One region of the Pseudomonas sp. GW821-FHT09H03 genome, then DNA from elsewhere that is predicted to be linked to it. Evidence: predicted binding sites of a transcription regulator. Region 1 holds the regulator's gene; the other holds the start of a gene.
The links. The regulator FliA, encoded in region 1, starts transcription of late flagellar genes. The targets are predictions, from matches to a motif close to CTAAAGTTTNNNNNNNNNNNGCCGNTAA.

Region 1 (5,912 bases):
AGTGACCATCGTTGCGACAGTAGGCCCCAACGGCTGAGGTAGTGGTTTATGCAAGTTAAGCGTTTTTTCGCCGCCGATATGCGTCAGGCCATGAAGCTGGTTCGTGATGAGCTGGGCGCTGATGCCGCCATCATTGGCAACCGCCGGATCGCCGGTGGTGTCGAGCTGACGGCTGCGCTCGATTACAAATTGTCGGCGCTGGCGCCTCGTGTTCCGAACATGGAACTCGAAGACGAGCTGCGCAAGACCCAGTCGCGGATCGTTACCGCCCAGGCCGAACTGAGCCTGCGTGGCGAAGGCGAGAGCGACAATGCAACCAATCGCCAGTTGTTCGCCGGCCTGCCCCTGACAGCCGCCGAGCCGCTGATCGAACCGACCCTGGCCGAGCCGCGGCGTCCCGCTCCGGCCCCGGCTGTGGCGGCAGGTGTCGATCCTCGTGCGCTCGACTCCATGCGTTTTGAACTCAACAGCCTGCGCGAACTGATGGAAGTCCAACTCGGCTCCCTGGCCTGGAATCAACTGCAAGGCAGCCGTCCGGATCAAGCCAACCTCTGGCGTCGCCTGCAACGCATCGGCCTGTCCGGCCCGTTGTCACGCGACCTGCTGGGGCTGATTACGGATATCGAGGAGCCGCGTCAGGCCTGGCGCATGTTGCTGGCGCACCTGGCGCGGATGATCGTCACCCCGGAAGTCGAACCTCTGGAAGAGGGCGGTGTGATCGCCATGGTGGGTCCTGCCGGCATGGGCAAGACCACCACCCTGGCCAAGCTGGCGGCGCGTTATGTGCTCAAGTACGGCGCGCAGAACATCGCGCTGGTCAGCATGGACAGTTTCCGCATCGGTGCCCAGGAGCAGCTCAAGACCCTCGGACGCATCCTCAATGTGTCGGTGACCCACGTCGATCCGGGCCAATCCCTGGTGCAGGCGCTGGAGCCGTTGCTGCGCAAACGGGTGGTGTTGATCGATACCGCCGGCCTGCAGGCCAGCGATCCGGCGTTGCGCATGCAGCTCGAAAGTCTGGCCGGTCGCGGCATCCGTTCAAAAAATTATCTGGTTCTGGCAACCACCAGCCAGAAACAGGTTCTAACTGCCGCTTATCACAGTTACAAGCGCTGTGGGCTTGCTGGCTGCATTCTGACTAAACTGGATGAGACGGCGAGCCTGGGCGAGGTGTTGAGCCTGGCGATCGGCCATGAGCTGCCGGTGGCTTACCTGACTGATGGACCGCGGATCCCGGATGATTTGCATCTGCCCCGTCGTCACCAGTTGGTCAGCCGCGCCGTCAGTGTGCAAATGCAGGAAGAGCCCAGCGAAGAAGCCATGGCTGACATGTTCGCTGATATCTACCACAGTCCGACCAAGCAGGTTGGCTGAGGTAATAATGAATAGATTTTGTACCTACATCGATGGTCTGCCATGCATTGTTCCGTTTGCGAACGCGCAGCCAGTAATGTGGCCTCCGTCTATGCAAGACAAGGTAGTGAAATAACATGGGCAGCATGCATCCTGTACAGGTGATCGCGGTGACCGGCGGCAAAGGTGGCGTCGGGAAAACTAACGTGTCAGTGAACTTGTCCCTGGCTTTGGCTGAACTTGGCCGGCGCGTTATGTTGCTGGACGCCGACCTGGGCCTGGCGAACGTTGACGTCCTGCTGGGGCTGACACCCAAACGTACCCTGGCCGACGTGATCGAAGGCCGCTGCGAACTGCGCGATGTACTGCTGCAGGGCCCCGGCGGCATCCGTATCGTTCCGGCCGCATCCGGCACTCAGAGCATGGTGCATCTGAGCCCCGCGCAACACGCCGGCCTGATCCAGGCCTTCAGTGATATCGGCGACAACCTCGACGTACTGGTGATCGACACCGCTGCGGGCATTGGTGAGTCGGTGGTCAGTTTCGTTCGCGCAGCCCAGGAAGTGTTGCTGGTGGTCTGCGACGAGCCGACCTCGATCACCGACGCCTACGCCTTGATCAAGTTGCTCAATCGCGACTACGGCATGAACCGCTTCCGCGTCCTGGCCAACATGGCCCAGAGTCCGCAGGAAGGGCGCAACCTGTTCGCCAAGTTGACCAAGGTCACCGATCGCTTCCTCGACGTTGCCTTGCAATACGTCGGCGCGGTGCCCTACGACGAAAGCGTGCGCAAGGCTGTGCAGAAGCAGCGTGCGGTCTACGAAGCGTTCCCGCGTTCCAAGTGTTCGCTGGCGTTCAAGGCGATCGCGCAGAAGGTCGATGCCTGGCCGCTGCCTGCCAACCCCCGTGGGCATCTTGAGTTTTTTGTCGAGCGTCTGGTGCAGCAAACCGCAGGTCCGGTTCTATGACAGCCAGCGGTTACAACCTTTACAAGAAGTCGGCGCGTGACGCGCAGTACGAGCTGATCGAGCGTTACGCGCCGCTGGTCAAACGCATTGCTTACCACTTGCTGGCGCGTCTGCCGGCCAGTGTCCAGGTCGAAGACCTGATCCAGGCCGGGATGATCGGCCTGCTCGAAGTTTCAACCAAATACGACGCCAGCAAAGGCGCGAGCTTCGAAACGTACGCGGGCATTCGAATCCGCGGCGCGATGCTCGATGAAGTGCGCAAGGGGGACTGGGCGCCACGTTCGGTCCACCGCAATACCCGCATGGTCAGCGACGCAATTCGCTCGATTGAAGCTAAAACCGGCCGTGACGCTAAAGATCACGAGGTTGCGGCCGAACTCCAATTGAGTCTCGACGATTATTACGGGATTTTGAACGACACCCTGGGCAGCCGGTTATTCAGTTTCGACGATCTGTTGCAGGACGGCGAACACGAAGGGCTGCACGAGGATGGCGCGAGTGCTCATCTGGAGCCGTCACGCGATCTGGAAGATGAACGCTTCCAGGCAGCGCTGGCGGACGCGATTGCCAATTTGCCGGAGCGTGAGCGACTGGTGTTGGCGCTGTACTACGACGAAGAACTGAACCTCAAGGAAATCGGAGAGGTCCTGGGGGTCAGCGAATCTCGGGTCAGCCAGTTACACAGCCAGTGCGCGGCCCGTTTGCGGGGGCGTTTGGGGGAGTGGCGAGCGCGCTGAAGGCAGTGTGGGGACACTGCGAACGAGACTGGTGCGGATTTGAACGGCACCGGTCGCGATCTGTTGTGCTCCAGACAGTCATCGAGTGCTTTGCCGGATTGATTGAAATGGCGCGTCCAGGTGCTGGGCGCGTTTAAGACTGCTTGGAGGTCGAATTGGACAAGAACATGAAAATCCTCATCGTTGATGACTTCTCAACGATGCGGCGGATCATCAAGAACCTGCTGCGTGACCTTGGGTTCACCAACACCGTCGAGGCCGACGATGGCACCACTGCCATTCCGGTGCTCAACAGCGGAAGTATCGACTTTCTGGTAACGGACTGGAACATGCCTGGCATGACCGGTATCGATCTGTTGCGTCACGTGCGCGCCGATGAAAAGCTCAAGCACTTGCCGGTGCTGATGGTGACCGCTGAAGCCAAGCGCGAGCAGATCATCGAAGCGGCCCAGGCCGGCGTCAACGGCTATGTGGTCAAACCCTTCACGGCCCAAGCGTTGAAAGAAAAAATCGAGAAGATTTTCGAACGCATCGGTTGATGAGCGCGCCACGGGGGAGCTATGGGCAATAACGAGTCTTCATTGGGCGATTTTGAATCGACCCTGAAAAAACACGCCGTCGAACTGGTCGCGAGCCTTGAGAAAGGCAAGTTCGGCGAAGCGGTGCAATTGATCCATGAGCTCAACCAGACCCGTGACCGCGGCCTGTATCAGGAAGTGGGCAAGCTCACCCGCGAACTGCATAGCGCCATCGTCAATTTCCAGATTGACCCGAACATGCCGCAGGCCAAGGAGGTCTCGCAGATCACCGACGCCACCGAGCGTCTGGGTTATGTGGTCAAGCTGACCGAGGCCGCAGCCAACCGCACCATGGATCTGGTGGAAAGCGCCACGCCACTGGTCAACAGCCTGGCTGATGAGGCCCAGGCCTTGAGCACCGACTGGGGACGCTTCATGCGCCGTGAAGTCGGGGCTGAGGAGTTCCGTGCATTGGCGCGGCGAGTCGATGGCTTCCTGGCGCGCAGCTGCACGGACAATCGTGCGGTGTCGAGCAACCTGAATGACATCCTGCTTGCTCAGGACTATCAGGACCTCACCGGTCAGGTGATCAAACGTGTGACCACACTGGTCACCGAAGTTGAAAGCAACCTGCTCAAGCTCGTGCTCATGGCCAGCCAGGTGGACCGCTTTGCGGGCATCGAGCATGACCGTGAAGCGATGCTTGCCGAAAAAGATCCACAAAAACATCTCTCTCAGGGTGAAGGTCCGCAGATTCATGCCGATAAAAGAGAAGACGTTGTGTCCGGTCAGGACGATGTGGACGATTTGCTATCCAGCCTAGGGTTTTGAAATTTTAGGTTTTTTAGGTTTTTAGACCTGTTAGGAGCACCCCATACATGAGCTTCGGCGCCGATGAAGAGATCCTTCAGGATTTCCTGGTGGAGGCTGGCGAGATTCTGGAGCAGCTGTCCGAACAGCTGGTCGAGCTGGAAAGCCGACCTGATGATGCTGACTTGCTCAATGCAATTTTTCGCGGTTTCCACACTGTAAAGGGGGGCGCCGGGTTCCTCCAGCTCAACGAACTGGTGGAGTGCTGCCACATCGCCGAGAACGTGTTCGACATCCTGCGCAAGGGTGAGCGTCGCGTCGACTCGGAACTGATGGACGTGGTTCTCGAAGCGCTGGACGCGGTCAACGGCATGTTCAGCGAAGTCCGCGAGCGCAGCCCGATCACCGCTGCCACACCACAATTGCTTGCGGCACTGGCCCGCCTGGCCGAGCCGCAATCGGCTGACGAAGTGGCTGCTGTCACTGCAGTGGTTGAAACGCCTTTGGCTGAAGCCGAAACGGGCGATATCACCGACAATGAATTCGAACAACTGCTGGACTCGCTGAACGCCGTCAAGGCTCAGGCCGAGGCGCCGGCACCTGTTCCTGCGCCGGTCAGCGCCGCTGCCGGCAGCGATGAAATCACCGATGCCGAGTTCGAGTCGTTGCTCGATCAACTGCACGGCAAGGGCCAGTTTGCCGTTGATGCGCTGGTCCCGACTGCGGCAGCGCCAGAGGCGCCGAAAGCGGCGGGCGACAGTTCCGATATTACTGACGACGAATTTGAAGCACTGCTGGACCAGTTGCATGGCAAGGGTAATTTTGCTGTCGAGGCCCTGGAGTCGGCCATTGCTGCGGTGCCTGCACCCGCGGCGCCGACTGCAGCGGCGGCCGGCAGCGATCTGATTTCCGATCACGAGTTCGAAGCGCTGCTCGACGAATTGCACGGCAAAGGCAAATTCAGCGAAGTCGGTACCGCCACGGCGCTGGATGGCGGCAATGCCGCCGTTGCGACTTCCGTCGTTAAGGCCGTGGCAGCCAAACCGGTTGCCAAGGCGCCCGAAGCAAAAGTGCCAGCGCCTGCCGCTGCACTGGCTCCAGCTCGTGCCGCCGCTGCGGCGCCAGTGGAAAAGCCAGCCAGCGAAGCCGAGACCACCGTACGCGTGGATACCGCGCGACTCGACGAAATCATGAACATGGTCGGCGAGTTGGTGCTGGTGCGTAACCGTCTGGTTCGTCTGGGTGCCAACAGTGCCGATGAGGCCATGTCCAAGGCCGTATCGAACCTCGACGTGGTCACGGCCGACCTGCAGACCGCGGTGATGAAGACCCGGATGCAACCGATCAAGAAGGTTTTCGGGCGCTTCCCGCGGCTGGTTCGCGACCTGGCTCGCCAGCTCAAGAAAGAGATCAACCTGGAGCTGGTGGGCGAAGAAACCGACCTCGACAAGAACCTCGTCGAGGCCCTGGCCGACCCGCTGGTGCACTTGGTGCGCAACGCGGTCGACCACGGCATCGAGTCACCG
Region 2 (5,912 bases), on a different contig from region 1:
GTAGCCGCTCACCAATCACCTAAGTTCAAGCCCTCTTCGCACTCCGGCGACACAGAGGGACACCTATGCAAACCTACCATTTGTTCATCAGCCATTCGTGGAGCTACCCCCAAGCCCACGACAATCTCGTGCGTCTGCTCAACGCCAGGCCCGGTTTCATGTACAAGAATTTTTCGGTGCCAACGGACAACCCGATCGTGGGCGCCAAAACCGACAAACAGCTTGAGGAGGCCATCGAAAACAAGATCCGTGCATGCTCGGCGGTGCTGATCATGGCCGGCATGTATTCCACGTACAGCAAGTGGATCAACAAGGAAATCGAGATCGCCAAGCGCATGGGCAAGGTGATCATCGCGATCAAGCCGTTCGGTGCCGAGCGAATTTCCACTGTGGTGCGTAACGCGGCCCATGCCGAGTGCGCGTGGAACACCAACAGCATCATCAGCGCGATTCGCCAGCATACGGCGGTGTAACCATGCGCAAGGGACTGTTTATCGGCATCAACGACTACACCCACGTTTCGCGCCTGAGCGGCTGCAGTAATGACGCCATGGCCATGGCTTCCGTGCTCAAGACTGACGCCAACGGCGATCCGAACTTCAAGAACATCGTTCTGACCTCCGCCGAGGATTACCTGAGCCGGGAAAAGCTCGAAGACCAGATTCGCGATTTGTTTTCCGGCGACTGTAACGTCGCGCTGCTGTACTTCGCCGGCCACGGCAGCTTCGATAGCGATACCGACGAAGGCATGTTGATCCCTCAGGATTACAGGAACCCCAAGGACGGGATTCGCATCAGCGACATTCTCAACTGGGCGACCAAGGCGACCAGGATCAAAAACAAGGTGATCATTCTCGACTGTTGCCAGAGCGGCTCGGCCGGCGAGTTGCGCGCCTTGCGCAGCGAGGGCAGCGTGGTCGGTGAAGGCATGACCATCCTCACCGCCTGCAAAAAGGAAGAACCGGCGATGGAAGGCGCGCAGCACGGTGTGTTCACCGGATTGTTGCTCCAGGCCCTGCACGGCGGCGCTGCGAACATCCTGGGCAAGATCACGCCTGGCAGCCTGTATTCGTTTGTCGACAATGCCCTCGACGCCTGGGAGCAGCGTCCGGTGTTCAAGACCAACGTCTCGCAGTTCATTTCGCTGCGCGAAGTGTCACCGCTGATCCCCAAGGAAATCCTGCGCAAACTCCCCGAATGGTTTGCCGAAGCGGAGTCGGTGTACCCCCTCGCCCCCAGCTTTGAGCCCACCGAGCCAGAGTTCAACCCGGAGCACGGTGAGGTCTTCGCCCAGCTGCAAAAGTGCAACCGCCACAGTCTCATCGAACCGGTGGACGCCGAGCATATGTACTACGCCGCCATCCATTCCACCGGCTGCCGGCTCACCGCCCTCGGCGCCTATTACCGCGAACTCGCCATCAAGGGACATTTCTGATGCCAGTCTTTATCAGCTACCGCCACATGGATCGCGCCCATGCGATCAACATCAATAACCGCCTGATGCAGGCCAACATCAAGACCTACCTCGACGTGCTGGACCCGGAGTCACAGACCACCGACGACATCACCGGCGTGATTACCCGCAACATCAGTGAATGCACGCACTTGCTGGCAGTGGTCTCGGATAAAACCGCCCTGTCCTGGTGGGTGCCGTTCGAAATCGGCGAGGCGACCATCACCAATCGACGCATCTGCTCGTTCAAGACCGGCCCGGCAGAACTGCCGTTATACCTCGACAAGTGGCCGAAACTTACCCACGAGAAAGACATCGAGTTTTTCATTGATGCCTATCGCAGCGAAGCGATACTCAAGCGTTCGATGTCCCTGGAGTCTATAAACGGCAGCGAGTCCATGCGCAGCGCCAACAGGAGCAATGCCGACCGCTTCCACAGCGACCTCAAATCCAGAATTAACCGGGGTTTCTGAGGTAGCGCCGACAAAAAAGCCGACATCACTGTCGGCTTTTTTGTCGCTCACTGCTTTGGCGTTGCAGCCGGCTTGGCCGTTTCGCCCGGCTTCGGCGGCGGGTCATCGAACAGGTTCAGGCGCTCACGCAGTTCGTGGGCCGGCAGCGGTTCCTTGTCCGCCGGCAACGCGTTCGGATCAGCCGGCTTGGCTGGTGCGGTTGGCGTGGCCGGTGCCGCGTCCGGAGTAGCCGAGCCTTGCGGGGCAGCGGGGGCAGGGTCCGCGCCTTGTGCACCCTCGATGGTCCGCTGGGCTTTTTTGGTCAGTACGACGATGTCGATGCGACGGTTGACCGGGTTGAGCGGATGCTCGCGATCGAACAAGGCCGAGGAGGCATAACCGACCACTCGGGCCACCTGCGACTCCGGGTAACTGCCCGCCACCAGCGCACGCCGCGCCGCGTTGGCCCGGTTGGCCGAGAGCTCCCAGTTGCCGAAATCGCCGGTGCCGGTGTACGGCTTGGCGTCGGTGTGGCCACTGATGCTGATCTTGTTTGGCACCGCTTTGATGGTGTCGGCCATGGCCAGCAGGATGTCTTCGAAATACGGCTTCAGGCGTGCTGAGCCTGAGTCGAACATCGGCCGGTTCTCGGCGTCCATGATCTGGATGCGCAAGCCGTTCGGCGTGATCTCGAACAGGATCTGGTCCTTGAACTTTTGCAGTTGCGGGTTCTCGTCGACCTTGTTCTGCAATTCCTGCAGCAACAGTTCGAGGCGTTCCCTCTCGACCATTTCGGCCATACCTTCGACCTGATCGGTGTCGACTGTCACCCGGTCCGGTTGCGGCTGCGACTTATCTTCGGGGTTGAGGGTGTTTTCCGGTGCCAGGGTCGGCGTTCCGCCCAAATCAATGATGTAGGGCGTACCGCTTTCGGTAAAGCCGACCGGGTCTTTGAAGTAACCGGAGATGGCTAACTTCTGTTCTGGCGTGGCGGTGGACAGCAGCCACAACACCAGGAAAAACGCCATCATCGCCGTGGCAAAGTCGGCGAAGGCGATTTTCCACGAGCCACCGTGATGCCCGCTGGCGTAGCGCTTGACGCGCTTGATGATTATCGGCTGATTGTTTTCCATGGCTTAACGACCGCGAACCGCTTGTTCCAGCTCGGCAAAGCTTGGACGGTGCGCCGGATACAGAACCTTGCGTCCGAATTCCACGGCCAGCGACGGTGGCATGCCGGAAGCCGAAGCGACCAGCGAAGCCTTGATGGCTTCGTAGATGTTCAACTCTTCCTTGGCATCGTGACGCAGCGCATGCGCCAGGGGGCCGAAGAAACCGTAGGCCGCAAGAATACCGAAGAAGGTACCGACCAGCGCCGCACCTACGTGGACACCAATCATTTTCTGGTCACTTTCACCCAGCGAAGCCATGGTCACCACGATGCCCAGTACCGCGGCGACAATACCGAAGCCCGGCATGGCGTCGGCAATGCCGTTCACCGCGTGGGACGGATGGTCCAGGTCTTCCTTGAGGCTGGCCAGTTCCATGTCGAACAGGTTTTCAAGTTCGTGGGGCGCCATGTTGCCGGAGGACATGATGCGCAGGTAATCGCACACGAATGCGGTCATGCGCTCGTCCTTGAGGACAGTCGGGTACTTGGCAAAGATCGGGCTCGCGGCGGCATCTTCGATGTCACCTTCGATGGCCATCATGCCTTCGCGGCGGCTCTTGTTGAGGATCTCGTAGATCAGGCCCAGTACTTCAAGATAGAAGGAATGATTGAAACGCGAGCTGAACAGGCTCAAGGACTTCTTGAGCACGTGCATCGTCATGTAGCCGGGGTTGGCCTGCACGAAGGCGCCAAGGGCTGCGCCGCCGATAATCATCACCTCGAAAGGCTGGATCAGGGCGGCAATCTTGCCGTGGGAAAGCACGTATCCGCCGAGTACGCTCGCGAATACGACAATGATGCCGATTAATTTAGCCATAGGTTAGGAGAGCACTTACTGAGTCGGGTTCAAGGTCATATTCGGAAGTTAAAAAATCTCTTCTTCTATTTATCGGCAAAACTGCGCCAGACTATAGCCAGTTCAGGCGAAAAGATAATTTGACCCACTCAGGGCATAGGTAACGTTGACAATGATCGCCTCCAGCCATGGCTAACGAAACGAACGTCCCCACTGCAAAACCGACCACTGTCGAAGGCTGGGTCAAGCTTCTCGATGGCGTACACCTGCCGGTTCCACAAGCCAGCCATGACCTGGTGTGTAACGCAATCGGCGATAATCGCCGCTCGTTGCGCGACATTGCCGACCTGATGCAGGACAGCCCGGCCCTTGCCCTGAGCGTGATTCGCGAAGCCAACCGCCACACCCATGGCAGCATGACCACGCCCGCCGAAAACCTTGAGGTCGCAATCAATCGCCTTGGCCTCAAGCGCACCCAAGAGCTGCTCGCGCGCCTGCCTGTCGAACCTCAGGCCGGGATTCCCAAGGCCTTGCGCCAGATGCAGATGATCAGTCAGCACGCCACGCAACAAGCCAACGGTTTTTTTGCCAGTCGCCTGGCGCGGCTTTGGCAGGACATCCACTGGGGCAGCCTGTTGTTTCTGTCACCCTTGTGGCCGCTGGCGCTGACGCACCCGCAATTACTCGAAGACTGGGAGCTGCGGGTCATTCATAAGGGCGAGTCGGCGCGCAAAGTCGAAAAGCAGTTGTTTGGCGTGCGCCTGCTGGAAATATGCCAGGCCCTGGTGGAGATCTGGCACCTGCCGATCTGGGTGCTGCAGGGCTATCGACTGTTGCTCTGCGAGCAGCGCGAACTGGTGAAAGTCTTGCGCATCGCGCGTGACAGCGAGCATCCATTGCGCCAGCAAAACCGCCTCGATGACGATCCAACCTTGCGCCGGTGGCTCAATCAACCAGCCAACACCGTGTTGCTGGCCAATGGTCTGGCGCTGTCGGCGCAACAGGCCTGGGACAGCCCCCACAGTGAGCGTTGGCAGTATTTGACCAGCCTCTACCTGCAAATACCAATGCACGAGGTGCAACAACAGCTGCACCAGCAGGCGGCCAACAGCGCCCGCCATCACGCCATGCCCGATCTCTGGCACCCCGCCGAGTTGTTGATCTGGCCATGTGGCACGAAGCGCATCCATACCAGGCTGTTGCCGGCTGCGGCACCGACCGCCGAAGACCTGGCGAAGTGGCGCAGGCAATGTGCCGAATTGCTGCACGAGCCGAGCCGTTTCACCAACGCCATGCACCTGACCATCGCGGCACGTGACGCATTGGTGGCCTGCGGCATGCGCCGAGTGATGATCCTGATGGCCGATCGCACCCAGACTAACCTGAGGGTGCACCAGACGGCCGGTTTGCCGCAGGAAGCCGCCGGGCTGAATTTTGCGGTCAGTCAGAGCAGCGTGTTGCAACGACTGCTCGCGCAACAGGCGCAAGTGCGCCTGACGCCGGCCAACAACGGGCAATTTTCAGCCTTGCTACCCAACAGCCTGCGTTCGCAATTCAGTGGTGAACACCTGCTGTTGCGTTCGCTGGTCAACAATGACCGGGTGATCATGATTGTCGTGGCCGATCAGGCGGGCGTGCCATTCTCGGAACTTTGCGTGCAAGCCTTCGGCAAAACTGCCCAGTGCATCGAGAAAGCCCTGCACAGCTTTAGTCACCGTGGCCGATAAGCTGCGTTACAATCGTCCCTTTTGTGCTCTGGAGACCTCAAATGTCTGACTTCTCTGGCTTGCCGCTGGTGATCGAGCCGAGCGACTTGCTCCCTCGCCTCGACGCCCGCGAACTGATTCTGGTGGACTTGACCAGTGCCACCCGTTACGCCGAAGGGCACATTCCCGGCGCGCGTTTTGTCGATCCGAAACGCACGCAACTCGGCCAGGCGCCTGCCCCGGGGCTGATGCCTGCGCGGGCAGCGCTGGAAACATTGTTTGGCGAGCTGGGGCACAACCCCGATGCGGTCTACGTGGTGTATGACGACGAAGG

Region 2: a site for FliA is predicted at 3,963-3,990, ahead of motA (flagellar motor stator protein MotA). Genes of this name have one in related genera too.

Annotation. Positions count from the first base shown of each region.
Region 1 is NZ_JBWKOF010000019.1:101,862-107,773, forward strand. Features, by position in the region: gene flhA (flagellar biosynthesis protein FlhA) at 1-37, shown strand, start outside; gene flhF (flagellar biosynthesis GTPase FlhF) at 49-1,374, shown strand; gene fleN (flagellar synthesis regulator FleN) at 1,491-2,321, shown strand; gene fliA (RNA polymerase sigma factor FliA) at 2,318-3,058, shown strand; gene AC07OG_RS23255 (chemotaxis response regulator CheY) at 3,226-3,597, shown strand; gene AC07OG_RS23260 (protein phosphatase CheZ) at 3,619-4,407, shown strand; gene AC07OG_RS23265 (chemotaxis protein CheA) at 4,455-5,912, shown strand, end outside.
Region 2 is NZ_JBWKOF010000002.1:38,959-44,870, forward strand. Features, by position in the region: gene AC07OG_RS02895 (TIR domain-containing protein) at 66-473, shown strand; gene AC07OG_RS02900 (caspase family protein) at 476-1,435, shown strand; gene AC07OG_RS02905 (toll/interleukin-1 receptor domain-containing protein) at 1,435-1,926, shown strand; gene motB (flagellar motor protein MotB) at 1,974-3,038, opposite strand; gene motA (flagellar motor stator protein MotA) at 3,042-3,893, opposite strand; gene AC07OG_RS02920 (HDOD domain-containing protein) at 4,061-5,599, shown strand; gene rhdA (thiosulfate sulfurtransferase) at 5,641-5,912, shown strand, end outside.